One region of the Cohaesibacter gelatinilyticus genome, then DNA from elsewhere that is predicted to be linked to it. Evidence: riboswitches for the same ligand, from Rfam matches in the RefSeq annotation. Region 1 holds a riboswitch; each other region holds the start of a gene.
The links. A riboswitch is a leader RNA that binds a small molecule or an ion and turns the genes downstream of it on or off. The one in region 1 is predicted to bind thiamine pyrophosphate.

Region 1 (6,807 bases):
GCTGATTGAGGCGCAAGAAATCCAGCAACATATCGCCAGTACCGACTTCATTGAGGGTAATGGTTTGATCATTCAGCAGAAATTGAATGCAGTGACGCATAGTGGGCAACGGAACAGACTCCGGTCATGATGGTCCTAAGATCCAGCCTACTCGCCCCCTATTCCCACGAAAATGCAGAGCAATTTTCAAGACTTTCAATATTTTCTATAAAATCACTTGCCACACCCCCTCTATGATGGTCAGCTAGCGAGTAACACGCGCAGGCTGTGCCTTTCAGTCTGGGACTGCAAACCAATTGCCGGACGGAGAAACATCATGCCCTATATCGACTCGCTCAAAGTGTTTGTGCGTGTGGTGGAATTGGGCAGCATCACCTCTGGCGGCAGAGATTTGCGGCTCACCCCCGCCGTCGCTTCCAATCGCATCAAAGAGCTGGAAAGCCGATTGGGGGTTCGCCTCTTCAACCGCACCACCCGCAAGCTGACACCAACGGAAGTTGGCCGGGTTTTCTATAAGGAGGCGGTCAAGGTTCTGGACACCCTGGAAGAAGCGGAAGCCATAGTGGCTGGTTTTTCTGATCACCCCAAAGGTGTCATTGCGGTAGCCGCACCCTTTGGGGTCGGACGGCGTGTCATTGCCCCTTTGATCCCGCAATTTTGTGAGCAATATCCTGACATTGAAATTAGATTGCGGCTCTCAGATCGGCAAGTCGATATCCTGCATGAAGGGCTGGATGTCTCTTTCTTTGTCGGCGAGCTTTTGGATTCCAATCTCAAGCAACGCAAAATCATGGATTGCGAGCGGGTCCTGGCTGCATCGCCGGCTTATCTTGAAACGCGTGGCACACCCAACACGCCGCTCGATCTGGTAGAAGACCAGCATAATTGCCTGATGCTACGCTATCCGCGTTCTCCGGAGTATTTCTGGATGGTTGAAGGACAGGATGGCCCGATCAAGCTCGAAGTCTCTGGCCAATATGACAGCGATGATGGCGATGTTCTGACCGAGTGGGCCTTGGATGGGCACGGCATTGTCAACAAACCACGCTTTGACATCGCCAACCATCTTGCGAGCGGAACTCTGGTTCCCATTCTGGAAGAAACTCCGCCCATGCCTTCGAGCTTTGCCTGCCTCTATCCACACCGCAAACTGCTAGATCCAAAGATTCGGTTGTTTGTCGACTATATGGCTGATGAGAGCAAAAAGCAGGTTATGTCTGTTACGTCCTAGGACGTAGGCTCATAAATGCGGTGCATTTGGTAGAGGTAAGTTTTTTCGATCGCAAGGAGTAAGGATGCAGGCAATGTGTTGCATTTTCAAATCCTTGCGACGTAGTGATCGGAAAAAATCGCCCTATCCTTTGGACGACAAAATGGTCAAGCTCTGGCGTCGGCAAAGAGCTTGAATGGGCATCCAGCCCATCCTTCACTCTTTTTCTAGCCATATCAAACCATTTTGACGCCAAATACAGCTCATTTATGAGCCTACGTCCTAAGCCCTTTCGGGAAAGGCATATGGCGATTGACATTTTTATAGAGCAGATATCGAAACGGCCCCGGTCCTGACGCGTAGCACGCTTGCGGGCAAAAGGCGCGAAGCCACATATAGTCACCAGCTTCAACCTCAACCCAATCCTGATTGAGCAAATAGACTGCTTTCCCTTGCAACACGAAGAGACCATGCTCCATGACATGGGTCTCAGCAAACGGGATCACGCCGCCAGGTTGGAAGGTGACAATATTGACGTGCATATCGTGACGCATGTCATCTCCTTCGACAAAGCGCGTTGTCGCCCAAACACCATTGCAATCCGGCATCAGATCCGGAGTTATGTCCTTCTCATTGGCGGTGAAGGCAGATGGAATATCGATGCCCTCTACCACTTCATAATATTTTCTGATCCAGTGAAAGACTGCCCTGCCCTTGCTCCTGTTCCAAAGCTGCCAATCAGCATCTGATGGTAGATAAGCATAGCCGCCTTCGCCAAGCTTTTTGACCTCACCCAACAAGGTCAGCTCAACCTCACCCTCGACGACAAACAGCACATGTTCAATACCCTGTTCGGTCTCAGGTCTAGCACTTCCGCCGCTAGGTGATAGCTCGGTCAGGTAATGAGAGAAGCTTTCCGAGAAGCCTGATAAGGGACGTGACAGAACCCAACTTCTGCTGCCTTCCCAGAAGGGCAGATTTGAAGTGACAATGTCGCTCATCACCCCTTTGGGAATGACACAATAGGCGTCAGTAAAGACGGCTCGACCACTTGTCAGTTGACTTTGAGGAGGCAGGCCTCCGACCGGAGAATGATAGGATTTGTTGCTCATAGGGTCTTTCAAAATTGCAAAACGGAGCGCTCTTCTATCCGACTCATCAAAGCAAATTTGCGCTTGGCGGTCACTGCTTTCAGTCATGAAGGACTGCCTTGGAAAAATTGAAAATCAAAAATTCACCACTGCCCGACTTTGATGACACACAGCTTTTCTTGAGTTGTTTCAAGGACAAGCCATGCCTCGATCAGATGAGCTGAGAATCACTTAACATGATTCAAAATCCGATTCTAAACTAGCCTATAACATACTGATTAATATAAATAATTATACCCTCTTAAAGTAACATCCGCACTTTAACTCCTTAAAGTGGTTCAAGTTCAGAAAAAGATTCAAAGAAAAATTAAATACAGATCTGAATTTAATATAAAAACTTTTTTGCGTGACAAATTTTGCATTTTGTGATTAGTCAAAAGCTCAAGACAGGGGCGTCCGTTAAGTCGGGCTGAGAAGAACCCTTATCACCTGATCCAGATCATACTGGCGTAGGGAGTCGCGTCGGATAGTCTCAAAGCTTGTGTTGGGATTTATCCAGCCACTCCCTCCCAAGGGAGTGTTCATATGAGCGACGTTTCCTCCAAAAAATTGCATGCCGATATTCAGGCCTGTTTTGCTTCCATGCGTGCGACCAATCCATTGGTTCATTGCATCACCAATTATGTGGCCATGAATATCTCAGCCAATGTGCTGCTGGCTGCTGGTGCCTCACCTGCCATGGTACATAGCCCGGAAGAGAGTGGTGAGTTCGCAGCTATCGCATCTTCCCTCACCGTCAATATAGGCACTCTGTCTCCTCACTGGATCGAGGGAATGAAGAATGCAGCCAATGCTGCCAATGAAGCTGGCAAGCCGTGGGTCTTGGATCCCGTTGCTCATTTTGCGACGTCTCTTCGACGCGAGGCAGCAGCTGACTTGATGGCATTGAAGCCAACCATTGTCCGTGGCAATGCATCCGAGATCATGGCGCTGGCAGGTGAAGCCAGCTCCGGCCAAGGTGTCGATGCCGGTGATGAAGTTGCCGCTGCTGAAGGTGCTGCTCGTGCCCTTGCCAAACAACATGACTGTGTAGTCGCCGTGACCGGTGAAATTGACTTTGTTTGTGATGCCAATCGAGAGGCGCGTATTGCAGGCGGCTCCGCCCTGATGTCACAGATCACTGCGATGGGCTGCTCACTGACGACATTGGTGGGGGCATTTGCAGCAGTGGAGAAGGATGCGTTCCTTGCCACTGCTGCATCCCTTGCCCTGTTTGCTGAAGCAGGCACATGGACTGCTCAAACAGCCAAAGGGCCCGGTTCCTTTGCCTGGCAGTTTCTGGATCAACTGACCGCTCTCCAGCCAGAAGATATTTCTGCTGATCGGGTTGTTGCATGAGACAGATGATCGATCTTTCGCTCTATCTGGTTCTCGACCCCGACCTTTGTGAGCCTTTGGGTATGGTGGAGACCACCCGGCGAGCCGTTGCTGGGGGGATCACCGCCGTGCAACTACGCCATAAGACAGCGACTACAGAAGAGTTCATCGCCATTGGAAAGGAGCTGAAAGAAGTGCTGAAGGGCACCGAAGTCGCTCTGGTGATCAACGACAATGTAGAAGCTGCCCATGCCCTGCAAGCAGATGTCTTGCATATTGGTCAAGGGGATATGCCGGTTGAGGAAGCGCGTAAGCTGATTGGGCCGGAGATGATTTTGGGCCTATCCGTCGAGAGGCTCGATCTGGTCAAACAGGTCGATGCAAGTCAGGTTGATTATATCGGTATTGGACCTGTCTTTGCGACCCCAACCAAACCAGATCATAAACCTGCCATTGGCTTTGATGGATTGGCTGAGATTGCAGTTGCCAGCCCCGTACCGACGGTGGCGATTGGTGGCCTGAAAGCAGAGCATGTTGCGCAGATACTTGAGGCGGGCGCTGATGGCCTTGCAATTGTCTCAGCCATTTGCGGCCAGAAAGATGTAACCTCCGCAACCGAAGAATTTTCCAAATTGATCAAGGAGGCACGATCATGATTGCCACCGCTCTTTCCATTGCCGGTTCTGATCCCTCTGGTGGTGCTGGCATTCAGGCTGATTTGAAAGCCTTTTCAGCGCGTGGTGTCTATGGCATGACCGCATTGACGGCATTGACCGCGCAGAACACACAAGGGGTCAGCGGTGTTCATCTGGTGCCCCCATCATTTGTGGCCGATCAGATTGCCTCCATTTTTGACGACATCCGCGTCGATGCTGTCAAAATCGGTATGATTGCCAATGCTGATATTGCTGCAGCGGTTGCGGACGCCTTACACTCCCACAAGGATGTTCCGATTGTGCTGGATCCGGTGATGATTGCCAAAGGTGGTCATCCATTGCTGGAACCTGAAGCCATGGAGATGGTTCGTACGCGCTTGTTGCCATTGGCACACATGCTGACCCCTAACCTTCCAGAAGCCGCTGCTCTGCTTGGTCAGACCGAAGCCAAAACGCGTGATGAAATGCTTGCCCAAGGCAAGGCACTTCTTGCTCTCGGACCCAAAGCCATTCTTATGAAGGGTGGTCATCTGGATAGCGAAGAAAGTCCCGATCTTTTGGTCACGGAAGATGGAGTGAGTTGGTTCGAGGCCGAGCGCATCAATACGGTCAACACCCATGGTACAGGCTGCACGCTTTCTGCAGCCCTCGCTGCTGAACTTGCAAAGGAAAAAGATCCCGCAGCTGCGGTTGCGGCTGCCAAGTCCTATCTGGCTGGTGCGGTCGCCATGGCTGATGATCTGAATGTCGGTTCCCATAACAAGGATAAGACCGGTCACGGTCCAACCCACCACTTTCATGAATTGTGGGCTGAATAATACGCCCACCAATATCCCCCGGATGCGCTGTCAGTCATTGAGTGAGAGCGCGATTGATACAAAGACTTGAAAGGATCGCAGTCATGCGTCTCTTTGTTTTTCTTGCTTCACTTCTGTTTGCAGCGCCTGCATTTGCTGCCGATAAGCTGTCTCTGATCCTTGACTGGTTCGTAAACCCTGACCACGGCCCTATCATCGTTGCCCAGGAAAAAGGCTATTTCAAAGAGCAAGGCCTTGAAGTGGAAGTGATCGCTCCAGCTGATCCTGCTGACCCACCAAAGCTCGCTGCTGCTGGCAAAGCTGATCTGGCTGTTTCCTATCAGCCACAGTTGCATTTGCAAGTTGCTGAAGGTCTGCCACTGAAGCGCGTTGGCACCTTGGTTGGCACCCCACTGAACTGTCTTCTGGTTCTTGAAGACGGTCCGATCAAGAAGATTTCAGATCTGAAAGGCAAGAAGGTTGGCTTCTCTGTTGCAGGTGTTGAAGAAGCCGTTCTAGGCACCATGCTGGCGTCAGATGGTCTGAAAATGACCGATGTCGAGATGGTCAATGTCAACTGGTCGCTGTCTCCATCCCTGATGAGTAAACAGGTTGATGCTGTTATCGGTGCTTTCCGTAACTTTGAGCTGAACCAGATGGAAATTGAAGGCATTGCTGGTCGTTGTTTCTACCCAGAAGCACAGGGCATCCCATCCTATGATGAGCTGATCTATGTCGCCAATCCAGAGAAAATGGATGCTGACAAGATCAAGCGCTTCCTGGCAGCTACCGAGAAAGCAACCCAGTTCATCGTGAACTATCCGGAAGAATCCTGGAAAATCTTCTCTGGCACCTCCAAAGAGCTGCAAGATGAGTTGAACGCCAAGGCCTGGGTTGATACCTGGCCACGCTTCACCCTGTCTCCAGCGGCGCTCGACCATGGTCGTTACGCTCGCTACGAAGACTTCCTGCTGAAATCTGGTCTGACCAAGAAAATTCTACCAGTTTCTGATCTGGCAATCGATCTGGGTGCAGCCAAATAATGACGGCTCATCCTGACTATGGCCGGGCATATCAGCTCTGGCGACAGGCAAGCGGCAAGGCATGGGATCTCTATGCCCGCCACGCCTTTGTAGAAGGACTAAAAGACGGCACATTGCCGAAAGAAGCCTTTCTGCACTATCTCATCCAGGATTATGTCTTTCTGATCCACTTCTCCAGAGCTTGGGCTTTGGCAGTGGTGAAATCGGAAAGCCTGGAAGAGTTGAAAATCGCCTCTGGCACCGTCAATGCGCTGGTCAATTTCGAGATGCAACTCCATGTCGGCATTTGTGCCGAACATGGCATCAGCGAAGAGCAGCTGTTTGAAGCCGAGGAAGAATTTGCCAATCTTGCCTATACCCGCTATGTGCTGGATGCAGGGCAGAATGGTGACCTGGTTGATCTTCTGGCTGCCCTGATGCCATGCGTGCTTGGCTATGGCGAGATTGGTGAACGTCTGGGGCGTGAAGCAACTGAGGGCACTCCTTATCAGCAATGGATTGATACCTATGCTGGCGAAGAGTTTCAGGATGTTTGCCGCGATGTTGGTAGCATGCTTGATCGCGCAGTCGCCGCCCGTATCGGCGACGACTTCGAGTCTTCCCCACGTTGGGCCAAACTGTGTGAGCGCTTCA
Region 2 (6,807 bases), on a different contig from region 1:
AAATCAAACGCTTTGGCCATGAGAAACTCTCTTGCCACGGTGCTGGCAAAGAGACTTCCAAGGAAGATTGGCGAGCCATTGTCAGGCAGATGGTTGCGACCGGTTTTTTCAAGCTCGATATCGCCAATCATGGCGCCTTGAAGCTGACCGATAAATCCATCTCGCTCAAAATGGGTGAGATCCGCTTTGCCTATCGCCCAGATGTGATGGGGCCAGCAGAACTGTCACGCCCACGCCGGGCCAAGAGCAACCTGCCTCAGCTCGACAATGCAGATCAGGATCTGTTCGAGGCCTTGCGCCAATGCCGGACCGAGCTGGCGCGCGAGCATAAAGTTCCGGCCTATGTCATCTTCTCGGACAAGACCTTGCATGACATGGCCATTCAAAAACCAACGACTAGGCCAGATTTCCTATTGGTCCATGGTGTCGGCTCTTCCAAGCAACGCAAATTTGCAGATACCTTTATCGACGTTATCGAAGCGTGGATGGGGTAAACTCCCCTCCTATTCCAAGCTTTCTCCCCAGATCTGATCACATCCTATGACGGCAGGGTGATCTCTTCTCACACTTGCGTGATTTTGGGCATTTCTGCATGATTTCGTCTTAAATCCCGGTCAAATAGAGCAAAGTCAGTTCATTTTCTGGGAGTTTGCCATGCGATTTAATGCTCTTTTCTCCAAGCGCGGTTTGGCTGTGCTTGCCCTTGCTGCTGCGGTGCCATTGGTCCTGCCCAACACCATGAACGGGGTCGATATCATGGGCGAAGCACAGGCAGCCGGCACCGAAACCGCCATTTTTGCCGGTGGGTGTTTCTGGTGTATCGAGAGCGATTTCGACCATGTTCCCGGTGTGGTGGAGACCATTTCAGGTTATTCCGGTGGCCAGACCACCGAGAATGTCACCTACAAGAACCATGTAGCTGCGCGCCATCGTGAGGTTCTGAAAATCAAATATGATCCATCCAAGATCAGCTATGACAAGTTGCTCGACATTTTCTGGCGCTCCGTTGATCCAACCGATGGCGGTGGACAATTCTGCGACCGTGGCCATAGCTATTCTACGGCAGTCTATGCGCTAAATGACGAGCAGGCAAAATTGGCCAAAGCGTCCAAGGCCAAGCTGGAAACCAGCAAAGCCTTATCCGCTCCAATCCGTACAGAGATTGCCCAAGCGGGGCCATTCTTTGCTGCTGAGGATTATCATCAGGATTATTACCAGAAAAATCCGGTTCGCTATAAATATTACCGCTATTCTTGCGGCCGCGACGCACGCGTGAAGCAAGTTTGGGGCAATCAAGCTTACTCTGGCATCAACAAGTAACATCACATCATAAAGGGAGAATATCGCGACATTCACTCTCCCTTTTCTTTTTTCGCCTCACTTGTGAAGCGATAGAAGATCCATCTTGCCCTCTGATCTTGGCTATGCCAGCTTCACACCAGTTCATCATGCGGGAGGAAGATGTGCAGAAGCAATTGAAGATTGGTGTTGCAGGATGTGGTCGTATGGGCCTTCCCATGGCCAAAGCTATCAAGGCTGGTGGTTTTGATGTGAAAGGCTTCGATATTCGTCCAAACAGTGAGTTTGGTGAATTTGCGCCCAGCATGATCGAAGATATCAACAGCCTCGCCGCGCACAGTGATGTAGTCTTGAGCATCGTGCGCGATATCACAGAAACCGATGCCCTACTCTTCGATGAACAAGCTCTGCTGTCTCAAGACCAACTACCTAAAATTCTGATCATTTGCTCCACCCTCTCACCCAAATATATCAAAGGCCTGCGAGAGAGAGTGCCGAAAAGCGTAACCCTGATCGACGCTCCCATGTCTGGTGCAGTGATTGCGGCAGAAGAAGCACGTCTTTCCTTCATGCTCGGCGGAGAGGATGAAACGCTGGACGCTCTAACGCCACTTTTCCAAACCATGGGCAGCAAACTTCATCGAATGGGAGACTACGGAGCTGGCATGACCGCCAAGGTGCTCAACAACTTCATTGCAGCGACTTCCACCGTTGCCGTGCGCCAAGTTCTGGATTGGGCAGATGAGCTTGAAGTCGATCATGACAAGCTACTCTCTCTGATGCATGACAGCTCCGGTCAGACATGGCTGGGCAGCCATTTCCATGATATCGAGTTTGCGGTTTGTGGATTTGAGCCGGACAATACCATCGGCATTCTGAAGAAGGATGTTGAAAGCGCACTCGATGCTGTATCAGCAAGCCCTGATGAAGGGTTACAGCAGGCCATCATTCAATCCATATTGGTACTCAAGCCTTATCGTTCGTCTCAGGATAACTAACACCCAATTTCTATCAGGATTCTGCTTATGAAAATTCACGGCATCAAAACCTGCGATACCTGTCGCAAGGCACTCAAGGCATTTGAAGGTACAGGTAAGGCACATCAGTTTGTTGACTTTCGTGTAGATGGACTGAGTGAGACTGATCTTGATCGCTGGCTGGAAGCTGCCGGATGGGAACTTCTGCTCAATCGCCGCTCAACGTCCTGGCGCGCTCTGTCCGACGAAGAAAAAGCCGATCCAAATATGGAGAAAGCAAAGGCATTGATGCTTGCCAATCCGACATTGATCAAGCGCCCGGTATTTGATGATGGCGAAACCGTTACCGTTGGATTTGGAAAAAAAGAACAAGCCGCTCTCTTGGGCTAGTTAGCTCAATTTTCGGCCCGCTAATCATCAGCGCTTTTCGATGCGCGCGAATGCCCGCCATAGTCAATTGAGCGGGCATTTTCACGACTATCTGAGAAATCCCAGGCCTACACATTCCCTTCATTCTCTCTCCTCATTCCTGCGAGAAAATATTCATGCAGCAAGACGCAAACCGGTATTGGCAAGGTTGACCGCCTATCATCACTCATCAAGGTCAGGTTTTTCATTGGTTTTGCGACTTGCTGTGATATGAGCGGTTTCCACAAGGTCCATTTGAGCGTTGAAGGCTCAAACCTTTTGACTGTTAGCTGTCCATGACGGAAGATGATGCATATTTTCAGGATAGGCATTCACATTCGAAGGGGCTTTTCATGACCAAATCGTTTCTGTTTTCTCTTCGGCCAATAGCCAAAACCTTCCGGTTAGCATCCAGACAGCTTGCCTTGCTTGCTTCTGTTGGCATCGCAAGTTTCATCGGCATAGCTAATACCAATGCGGGCGGTTTTCGCGAGTTCAAGGACAGTCGGACCTGGTGTACGATAGCGCTCTCTTGCTCTGTCTCTACATCCGCCAAAGCGTATAATGGCATCACGACGCTATCAATCCGTCGCCACAATCCACTTTCTGCGCCTCTGGAACTGGTTCTGGAAGCTAAGGATGCATTTTCTGCAGGAGATCAGATCGACTTCCTCATCGACGATAAGGAACTGCTGCATATCGAGCTTCAACCAGATGATCCTGCAATCGGTTCCACAAACTATGTGGTCAGTCAGCAAAGTGTAGTCGATTCTGCAATTGAAGACCTGAAAAAAGGCAGTCAGGCTTTGATAGTCTTGCGTAAGAATGGAGAGCAAATCGATAGCCAGTTCTCGCTAGCGGGGACTGTGGCCTCCATGCTGTTCCTCGATGAATTCCAGGATCTGCTGGATACTCCCTATGCCTTTCACGCCATCGGCACCAAGAAGCCGAACCCTCGGCTGAATATTGAGTCCATTACGCGGCTTGATCAAGTGCCGCGATCAATATTGACAAATTGGTTTGTAGGCGAAGAGAAGGAATGTAGCTTCTTTAGTGATACGAAAATGGAGCGCCTGACCTTTGGCGATGGCTTCAAGATGCAGATTGGAACAAAAGGAAAGAGCGATGGCGGCACGCTCTATAGTCTGCCTTGTGGAACAGGTGGCGCCTATAACCAGCCATATAGTCTGTTCTTCGAGCCCAATGACACAACCAAACTGATCTCACAGATTCCATTCAGAGTGAATGGCAAAGCCCAAGCAAAGCAGGAAATGCCTGATGCCTGGAATATCAGCTGGGATTTCAAGAACAAAAATCTGGAGAGCTTTTTCAAGGGCCGTGGGCTCGGGGATTGTGGCTCTTACTCTCGCTGGTCCTTGATGAACCAGAACGGCACCTATTTCTTCAATTTGAAGGAAATGCGGGTCAAGGATGATTGCGACGGCGACTACGCAGGTGGTCCAACCAAGTGGCCGAAAGTGAACTAGGCGGCATGGTCCTAGCCAAATTATTGCTCCTGCTTTGCAATCCCTGCATGTGAAAACTTTTCCAAAAAGCCAAGACCGAGCCCTTTGGCATTGACAATGCTGATCCTGGTCAGCATTGTCTCCGCAACAGCTTGGGGAGTCCCGACAGGGGGCTGAGAGTCGTGCCGCGGAGTGATCCAGCGCAGTTACCCGAAGAACCTGATCCAGCTCATACTGGCGGAGGGAGATGCTGTTGCCAAGGGTCCCACTCATCATGGGTTTACTAGTTTTCTCAATCTAACCCTGGCATTCTCTCATTCGTTGGATGAGCCTTGTCGAAAGCTTTAGACGAGGCAATTCATGTCCAATATAAATACCTCATCTGGCCTGTCTCACCCGGCCATAAATCTATCCCCTCTTCCCGATATTCATATTCGTGGTGCTGGCATTGCCGGCCTCTGCACGGCGCTCTCATTTGCCCGTCGCGACGCAAAAATCCTCATCAGCGAATTACGTCCGTCGCTCGCAGGGCACGCCTCCTGGTATGCAGGAGGCATGCTGGCCCCTTATTGCGAGCGGGAAAGCGCCGAAGAAGTGATTGAGCGCCGTGGCGTCAGTTCCATTGATTGGTGGGACAAGGTCGAGGAAGGACTGGTCAGCCATCACGGTACATTGGTTGTCGCACCGCCTCGAGATCAAGCAGATCTGACGCGCTTCTCTCGCATGACCAATGGCCACAAGTTGGTGGATGAGTCAGAGATCCGCGAATTGGAGCCTGATTTGAACAGCACTTTCCGCCAAGGTCTGTTTTATGCAAGTGAGGCTCATATGGATCCTCGTATAGCGTTGGAAACACTCTTAAGCAAAGTCAAGGAATTAGGCGGTGATATCCGTTTTTCTTGCGACCAATCCATGTTGGGCCAATGTGATTTGGAGTTGGATTGCCGAGGGATGAGTGCGCCCCTTCCTGAACGGCGCGGGGTGCGTGGTGAAATGCTGCTTTTGCATGCACCAGAAGTAAGCCTGACCCGCACAGTGCGCCTTCTACATCCACGCATCCCGCTTTACATCGTGCCCCGTGATAATCATCACTTCATGGTGGGGGCTACCATGATTGAAAGCAAACATGATGGCGCCATCACAGCGCGCTCCATGATGGAATTTCTCAACGCCGCCTATGCAGTCGTTCCTGCTTTTGGTGAAGCAGAAATCATCGAAACCGGGGTCGGGGTACGTCCTGCCTTTCCTGATAATCTGCCTAAGATGCATTTTGATGAGAAGAACCGCACCCTCTCGATCAACGGCTATTATCGTCATGGATATGCCCTGGGCCCGCTATTGGCAGAAGCCGCTGCCAACTGGGCGCTTGACAATGTTCAAGATGCCGACTTCCCCGTAACGTCCCTATCCTATCTGTCTGAACCAGCCGAAAAGGTGAGACAATGAAACTGATCGTAAATGGCGAGACCACGACGGTCGAAGCTACCACCCTTTCATCCCTGCTTGAAGAGATGGAGTTCAGCGGCGATTGGCTCGCCACTGCCGTTGATGGCGAACTCGTCGCCGCAGAAGATCGAGACGCTTTTCTTCTGAAAGAAGGGCAGCGCGTGGAAATTCTAAGCCCAATGCAGGGAGGCTGATTGATGTCCATGAACAATGATCAACTCACGCTCTATGGTCGCATCGTTTCGTCTCGTATGTTGCTGGGAACAGCGCAATATCCCTCTCCTGCCATATTGGCAAATGCGGTCGAACGGTCAGGTTCCGAAATCATTACGGTGTCCTTGCGCCGGGAACTGCCCAAAGGAGCGGACGGCCAGAGCAGCGGTGGCAGCTTTTGGGATCTGATCCAAAATCTTGGCGTCCATATTCTGCCCAATACCGCAGGTTGCCATACTGCCAAAGAAGCCATTCTGACAGCCAAAATGGCTCGAGATCTGTTCAAGACCAACTGGATCAAGTTGGAAGTGATTGGCCATCACGACAGCTTACAGCCTGATATCTTTGCACTGGTGGAAGCAGCACGAGAACTGGTTGCTGATGGGTTTGAAGTCTTTCCTTATATGACCGATGATCTGGTTCTGGCCGAACGTTTGCTGGAAGCGGGCTGCAAGGTCTTGATGCCTTGGTGTGCCCCAATTGGCTCGGCACAGGGGCCTGTGAATGTTCATGGCCTTCGCGCCATTCGCGGAAATTTTCCTGAAATCCCGATGATTGTGGATGCTGGTCTTGGTCGCCCATCTCATGCAACACAAGTGATGGAACTGGGCTTTGACGCAGTGCTGCTGAACACGGCTGTGGCGAAAGCAGGTGACCCAGCCTTGATGGGAGAAGCCTTTGGCAAGGCAACTGATGCCGGACGCCAGGCTTATTTGGCAGGCATGCTTGAGCCACGGGATATGGCGGTTCCTTCAACTCCAGTGATCGGCCAAGCTGTATTTGGGGAGGTTTAAAATGAGCGATCAATCTCGAAGCGTTGAAATACTCGACCCCTTCTATCTGATTGTCGACAGTGCAAACTGGGTCGAACGTTTGGTGCCGCTTGGGGTGAAATTGGTGCAGTTGCGCATCAAGGACAAACCTGACGACGATATCCGTGCTCAAGTCAAAGCTGCCAAAGCAATCTGTGCCGCGCATGATTGCAAACTGGTGATCAA
Region 3 (6,807 bases), on a different contig from region 1:
ACACCATGAAAGCTCGTGGCCTGACGGAAGAACAAGTCAAACGCGATGTATTGCTGGCTGCACAGCCTACCAAGGAATTCGTGACAGTGGAGCAGGTGGCACAATTGGCGATGTATCTTGCAAGTGATGCAGCCTCCGCCATCACCGGCACCACCATGAGCATTGATGGCGGCTGGACCGCAAAATAAGAACCATCTTGGTTCCTACATCAGTTCAAGAAAACTCTTGTCGCCGAGTTTTGATTTTGGCGGCGAGATCAGATTGGAACTCTACCCAACTCGCATGCGCAAAGGCACCATCACCTTGCCCTGAACCTGACATGGCAGACCAAGAGGCACGATCTCGTAGCCGCAACTTAGTAACCATGTCAGCCATGACGCTTCCACTGTGAAGATCAACCCCCAGATTCGACGTGCCTTGCAATAAGCTATCATCTCGCCAACCATAGACTGACACAATTCCATTTGCCTATGGTGGCTCGCCTCATCATTTAACAAAATGATAGGCGACAGCTCGCCAATTCCCGGACCAGATGGATAAGCTTCAATGCCGAAAACTTGTGGATATATGGTCGCTCCAGGATGATTGCCTGTGGTGGGAACGAGACGACAATAAGCCATGATATCGTCGCCGTTCTTTGCAACAAAATGCGCAACACCCTGACCGTCGAAACAATCCTGTCTGGCTTGCCCAATCTGGATATCACGAACGGCACCGTCTTGTCCGCTTTCGGTTACTTCGCGAAACTGCAGTGCTGGTTCGGATTTCAAAATAAACTCATCGGCATTGCTTCGACGGAATGCAAAGCAGGATCGCAACAAATCTGAATGATCCGCTACATTGCTTTCATCGATAACAATTGGCATGGTCCAAGCCTCGTCTGGGCACGATGGAACAGAACCTAAGGCTCATTCCGACTACTTTATCAGTATATCAAACCATCAAAATATTGAGCAGCCCTGAGATTTCAGGGTGTCGAAATCACCAGTGTCAAAACCGGCATGCAATCGTCTTCGGAATGGATCAGAGGCTTAAACCCCTGATCTATTTCATGAATTATTCCATCAGGAATCTATTGAAGAGCCAGTGATAGTGGAGTCCACTTGCTGATTTTCCAGTGGCAGATACAGCTCTCCCCCCTCACGGAACTTCTCCGCCATTGCTGCCAAGCCCTCTTTCTGAGCTTCAGCACGGATGTCATGAGAGATGCGCATGGAGCAGAATTTCGGTCCACACATGGAGCAGAAATGCGCCACTTTGTGAGCTGCAGCCGGCAAGGTTTCATCATGGAAAGATCGCGCGGTTTCCGGATCCAAACCCAGATTGAACTGATCTTCCCAGCGGAATTCAAACCGCGCCCGGGACATGGCATCATCGCGCAATTTCGCCGCCGGATGGCCCTTGGCTAGATCTGCGGCATGAGCGGCAATCTTATAGGTGATCACGCCGGTTTTCACATCATCCCGGTTTGGCAAACCAAGATGCTCCTTGGGCGTCACATAGCACAGCATTGAAGTACCAAACCAACCAATCATGGCGGCACCAATGCCGGAGGTGATGTGATCATAACCCGGCGCAATGTCGGTGGTGAGTGGCCCAAGCGTATAGAAAGGAGCCTCATCGCACTCTTTCAGTTGCTTCTCCATATTCTCCTTGATCTTGTGCATCGGCACATGGCCTGGTCCTTCAATGATGACCTGACAATCCTTTTCCCAAGCGATTTTGGTCAGCTCACCCAAGGTTTCCAGCTCAGCAAACTGCGCCGCATCATTGGCATCAGCAATCGAGCCTGGGCGCAATCCATCGCCAAGTGAGAAGGAGACGTCATAGGCTCGCATGATGTCGCAGATATCGGCGAAATGCTCATACAGGAAGCTTTCCTTGTGATGATGCAGGCACCATTTGGCCATGATGGAACCGCCACGGGAAACAATGCCGGTCACCCGATCCACTGTCAGGGGAACATGGTGCAGTCTTATACCCGCATGGATGGTGAAATAGTCAACGCCCTGTTCGGCTTGTTCGATCAGCGTGTCACGGAACACTCCCCAGCTCAGATCCTCGGCAATGCCATTGACCTTTTCCAATGCCTGATAAAGCGGCACGGTGCCAATCGGCACTGGAGAGTTCCGGACGATCCATTCGCGGATATTATGGATATTTCGACCGGTCGAGAGGTCCATCACCGTATCAGCCCCCCAACGGGTGGCCCAAACCATCTTGTCGACTTCTTCTGCCATGGAAGAGGTCACGGCTGAGTTGCCGATGTTAGCATTGATCTTGACCAGAAAATTTCGGCCAATGATCATCGGCTCACATTCGGGGTGATTGACATTGTTTGGAATGATGGCACGCCCACGGGCAATCTCATCACGAACAAATTCTGCCGTGACGTGATCCGGAATGGAGGCACCGAAGGCTTCTCCGTCGCGTTCCACGTTCCCGGCTAGCACCTCGCGCCCCAGATTTTCGCGAATGGCCACATATTCCATTTCCGGGGTGATGATACCGGCGCGCGCATAAGCAATTTGCGTGATCGCCTTGCCATCCTTGGCGCGCAATGGCTGATGCTTGACCGGAAATTCCGGCACGAGACGATCTCCCTTTGCAAAACCATTATCTTCCGGTTTCACATCACGACCGACATAGCTCTCCACGTCACCACGTGCTTCCGCCCAGCCAGCACGAATGCGCTTCAGGCCTTTCTGAATATCAATTGGCTCGTTCGGATCTGTATAAGGTCCGGATGGATCGTAAACCCGCACCGGCGGCTCACCCGCTGTTGGATGAACAGCAATTTCACGCATCGCAACCTTCAAGCCCGGATAGAGCAAGCTGGGCTGATAGATCTTGGACGAACCCGGCAATGGACCGGTTGTCACACTCGGGGTTGTATGTTGATTGGATGGTTGCTTGCCATTTGTTTGGCCATTTGCAGACATAGGAACTCCTTGCGCATTTCGCGTATTGGAGATCCAGCATCAAGCGGAGAAGATAAAGCGCCCGCATTGCGGAGAGAGGAAACTGAAGATGTTTCTTTATGATCAGACTCGCCTCTTACTGAAACAAGATCGTTTGGTCTGACATAATAAAAGCAAAATCAGAAAATCCGGATGGATAGGTCCTGTATCGCTGCACCGTCCCTACGCCAGTATGAACTGGATCAGGTTCATAGGGTCACTGCGGTGCTTGTCCAACGGACATAGCTAGCAGACTCTCAGCTCCTTACCGGAACCCCCCTGGTGAATGCGCGAAACATGGAACAAAATGACGCAGCTGTCAAATCCAAGATTGCGCTCCGTCAGACGTTTGCAATAGTTGGTAATTTTGGGAATTAACTGATCAAACCCTGACGAAGAGCCTCCGCCACGGCTTGCGTGCGATTGACCGCCCCCAGTTTCTTGGCGGCTGACGCCAAATACCAGTCTGCTGTATATTGGGAGATGTTCAGGATCTGGGAAATTTCCCACGACGTTTTGCCGACCGATGTCCATTTCAGACATTCACATTCACGCGGTGTCAGCTTTTTCTTTGGCTTGTCAGGACTGCTTCGAAGCATGTCTCTTACCCGGTTATGGGCATAAATACCGACTAGATGCAGAGCATGCTTGTCATCGGGACTCAGCTCTACGCCATCTCCACCAAAGGACAGAGCCGCCTGAAAGGCACCGGGTCGATAAACCGGCACACAAAACCCGTCCGGCATGCCAATGGATGCTGCTTCATCCATCACCTGGCGCGCTTGTTTGGAGAGTCGGACCTTGGGGCCACCGACTTCACTCCATTCAAATGGAAGATGAGATGTTCGCACCCGTTCCACGACCGGATCGAAATCAATGAAAGACTGATCAAGATAGCGCACATTCCAATCCTCGGACCAGCCTTGCAACAAGATCAATTCTTCAAGGTTCTCACCAGTATCGGGAATGCCGCACATGATAAAGCCAGTATATCCGAAGTCATTGGATATGCCTTTCAACGCCTCAAGAACGCCATCGACCTGACTTTCATTCTCAATTTTATCAAGAAATCCAAAAATGCGATTCTGCAATTGCATGTCTCGCCTACCAACCAATCAGACCGGTCTGGAAACACAGACCTTATTCTGTAACAACTCATAAACTTGAATTGAAACAGCATAGCCAATCGGTTGGGCGCGGTCAAAAACCAAACCCTAAATTGCTTAATTGCGCACAAGCGCAACCTGGCGTGGTTTTTCTAGTTTAAGACAGGCTTGGCAGAAGCCTTGGGATCTTCAATATGCAGCAAATTGCGCATATCGCCTTCTTTTTGCGTCAGGTCAGCGAGCGTATATTTATCCAGCGCTTTCAAAAAAGCTTCCAGAGCATCATTGAGTGCATGGTTGAAATCACACATGGAGAGCAACGGACAATCGTAGCTGCCTTCATCAAAGCAATCAGCCAAATGGAAATTTTCCTCGGCTGCACGAATAATCTCACCCAAGGTGATGTCCTTAGGTTCTTTCGCCAGTTTCAAACCACCATTGCGTCCACGATGGGTGGTAATGAAGCCATTGGAAACCAGAATAGGCAAAATCTTGAACAGATGATATTCGGAGATATCATATACGCGAGCGATCTCGCTCACTTTGGCGAACTCTTCGCGCTTTGCTGCGCAATACATCAAGATGCGGACAGAATAGTTTGCCTGTTGCGTCAGTCTCATGGTTCAAAACTTCCCTATACGAATTCAAATCCTGCCTGCATTACGCAAGCCACTTGGTCCTGTGCTGATTTGAATGGTCTAGTCTTTATATAAAGGGCAAACGCTTGCAACGCAAATATGTCGCCCCCGTTTCTAATCAATTTAATGACAGAAAAGGCATTTGCAACTGATCAGGGTCAAACAAGCTATTTTTATAAATGTGAAATTAATTTAGCTGACCTTTGTCATGATCAATATACATGCCCTGCATGCCTTAAAATTTTGGTTCTTTGGTGATTTTCCCTCTTTTCATACGAAAAATCATTCTTTACGCTGTCGATCAATAACAAAATCTCCAATGCATCATAACAAAAGCACATGATCCATGCTGAAATATCTTCCCTCACTTAGTGCACTGCGTGCTTTTGAAGCCGCCGCTCGCCATCTCAGCTTCACCAAAGCAGCCAGCGAACTGGGAGTGACTCAAAGCGCCATCTCGCGCCAGATGCGAGCAATGGAAGATCTGCTGGGACTGCGTTTGTTTGAACGCACCGGCCATGGCCTTGTTCTGACCGAAGCTGGAGAGGTCTATGCCCACAAGATCCGCACCAAATTACAGGATATCGAAACCGCGACACTGGAATTATTGGCTTATCGCGGGCAAGGTGGCGAACTCACTATTGCATGCCTGCCCACATTCGGTGCGCGCTGGCTGGTTCCACGTCTGACCAAATTTACCGCAGCACACCCAGAAGTTCTCATTCATATCGTCACCAAGATTGAGCAGTTCGAGTTCATGGGTGAGGATATCGATGCCGCTTTTCATTTTGGTGAAGGTGCCTGGCCAGGAGCCCTGACCGACCCCTTGATGCCCGAATATATCGTGCCACTTGCTCACCCGGATCTTCTAAGGCGCAGGGATGAAATCGGGCTTGAACAACTGCTACTGGAGCAGCCTCTGCTGCAAGCAACCTCGCGCCCCAATCTGTGGAGCCATTGGTTCAATGTCACCGGGCATCATCATCCTAACCCCCATGTTGGCCCACGGTTCGAGCATTTTCATATGGTCATTCGCGCTGCGGCCTCCAAGATGGGTGTCGCACTGCTGCCACGATTTCTGGTTGAAGAAGAAATTGCATCGGGTGATCTGGTTGCGCTGGATAGCCACCTGACCCGTTCCAATGGCGACTATTATTTTGTCTATCCGCAGTCCAAACGTGCCAATCCCAATTTGCAGGTTTTCCGCACCTGGATCATGCGCGAGGCCATCAGCGCCAAAAAGGAAATCAACAAATTGAACAAGCATCAGGACTGATGCTGACACTCCTCAATCTATGCGACAGTCTATCCACCAATATGACACAAATGCATCACACGTCAGCTATACTGGCACAAAACAGTCAATTCTTGCCAATTTAACATAACCAAAACGCATGCACCCCTGAAATTTATTCGTTTCTCTTTGTCCTGCTGGATGGATATTGTGCCGTTAAGAACCATCGGAGTCACCTATCTGTCTGATGGATACATGATTGAGACGCATGCGTGCTATTCGGACTTGTCGCGCACGCCTTGCCAAACCGCTCTAAGGAAAAGCCATGTGCGCCAAACCACAATTCTCTTGGGACGATCCCTTCCATTTTCGTGACCAGCTGAGCGAAGACGAACGCATGATCATGGACGCGGCCCGTGCTTTCTGTGATGATCGTCTGATGCCTCGCATTCTGGAAGCCAATCGTCACGAAAAGTTCGATCGTGAAATCATGAACGAGCTGGGTGAGAATGGTTTCCTTGGCTCCACCATCCCAGAGGAATATGGCTGTGCTGGTGTCAACCATGTTGCATATGGTCTGGTTGCCCGCGAAGTTGAGCGCGTCGACTCTGGCTATCGTTCTGCCATGTCCGTGCAATCTTCCCTCGTCATGCATCCGATCTATTCTTACGGCACTGAAGAGCAGCGCAAGAAATATCTGCCGAAACTGGCAACAGGTGAAATGGTTGGTTGCTTTGGCCTGACCGAACCTGATCATGGTTCTGACCCTGGCTCCATGGTAACCCGCGCAGAGAAAGTCGATGGCGGCTACAAGCTGAACGGCGCGAAAATGTGGATCACCAACTCCCCGATCGCTGATATTGCCATTG

Region 2: linked by a shared signal. The riboswitch ahead of CRO57_RS23775 (FAD-dependent oxidoreductase) and the one ahead of thiM (hydroxyethylthiazole kinase) in region 1 are both predicted to bind thiamine pyrophosphate.
Region 3: linked by a shared signal. The riboswitch ahead of thiC (phosphomethylpyrimidine synthase ThiC) and the one ahead of thiM (hydroxyethylthiazole kinase) in region 1 are both predicted to bind thiamine pyrophosphate.

The regions. Positions count from the first base shown of each region.
Region 1 is NZ_OBEL01000001.1:556,852-563,658, reverse strand. It holds gene xdhA (xanthine dehydrogenase small subunit) at 1-100, opposite strand, end outside; gene CRO57_RS02490 (LysR family transcriptional regulator) at 317-1,231, shown strand; gene CRO57_RS02485 (bifunctional allantoicase/(S)-ureidoglycine aminohydrolase) at 1,486-2,322, opposite strand; TPP riboswitch at 2,740-2,834, shown strand; gene thiM (hydroxyethylthiazole kinase) at 2,887-3,699, shown strand; gene thiE (thiamine phosphate synthase) at 3,696-4,334, shown strand; gene thiD (bifunctional hydroxymethylpyrimidine kinase/phosphomethylpyrimidine kinase) at 4,331-5,152, shown strand; gene CRO57_RS02465 (ABC transporter substrate-binding protein) at 5,236-6,174, shown strand; gene tenA (thiaminase II) at 6,174-6,807, shown strand, end outside.
Region 2 is NZ_OBEL01000010.1:71,875-78,681, reverse strand. It holds gene recQ (DNA helicase RecQ) at 1-494, shown strand, start outside; gene msrA (peptide-methionine (S)-S-oxide reductase MsrA) at 739-1,320, shown strand; gene CRO57_RS23790 (NAD(P)-dependent oxidoreductase) at 1,464-2,297, shown strand; gene CRO57_RS23785 (arsenate reductase) at 2,325-2,666, shown strand; gene CRO57_RS23780 (DUF1176 domain-containing protein) at 3,038-4,171, shown strand; TPP riboswitch at 4,294-4,412, shown strand; gene CRO57_RS23775 (FAD-dependent oxidoreductase) at 4,511-5,596, shown strand; gene thiS (sulfur carrier protein ThiS) at 5,593-5,790, shown strand; gene CRO57_RS23765 (thiazole synthase) at 5,800-6,603, shown strand; gene CRO57_RS23760 (thiamine phosphate synthase) at 6,605-6,807, shown strand, end outside.
Region 3 is NZ_OBEL01000005.1:342,238-349,044, reverse strand. It holds gene CRO57_RS19250 (3-hydroxybutyrate dehydrogenase) at 1-188, shown strand, start outside; gene CRO57_RS19245 (hypothetical protein) at 270-866, opposite strand; gene thiC (phosphomethylpyrimidine synthase ThiC) at 1,065-2,942, opposite strand; TPP riboswitch at 3,123-3,251, opposite strand; gene CRO57_RS19235 (autoinducer binding domain-containing protein) at 3,335-4,057, opposite strand; gene CRO57_RS19230 (Rrf2 family transcriptional regulator) at 4,219-4,686, opposite strand; gene gcvA (transcriptional regulator GcvA) at 5,051-5,980, shown strand; gene CRO57_RS19220 (acyl-CoA dehydrogenase) at 6,264-6,807, shown strand, end outside.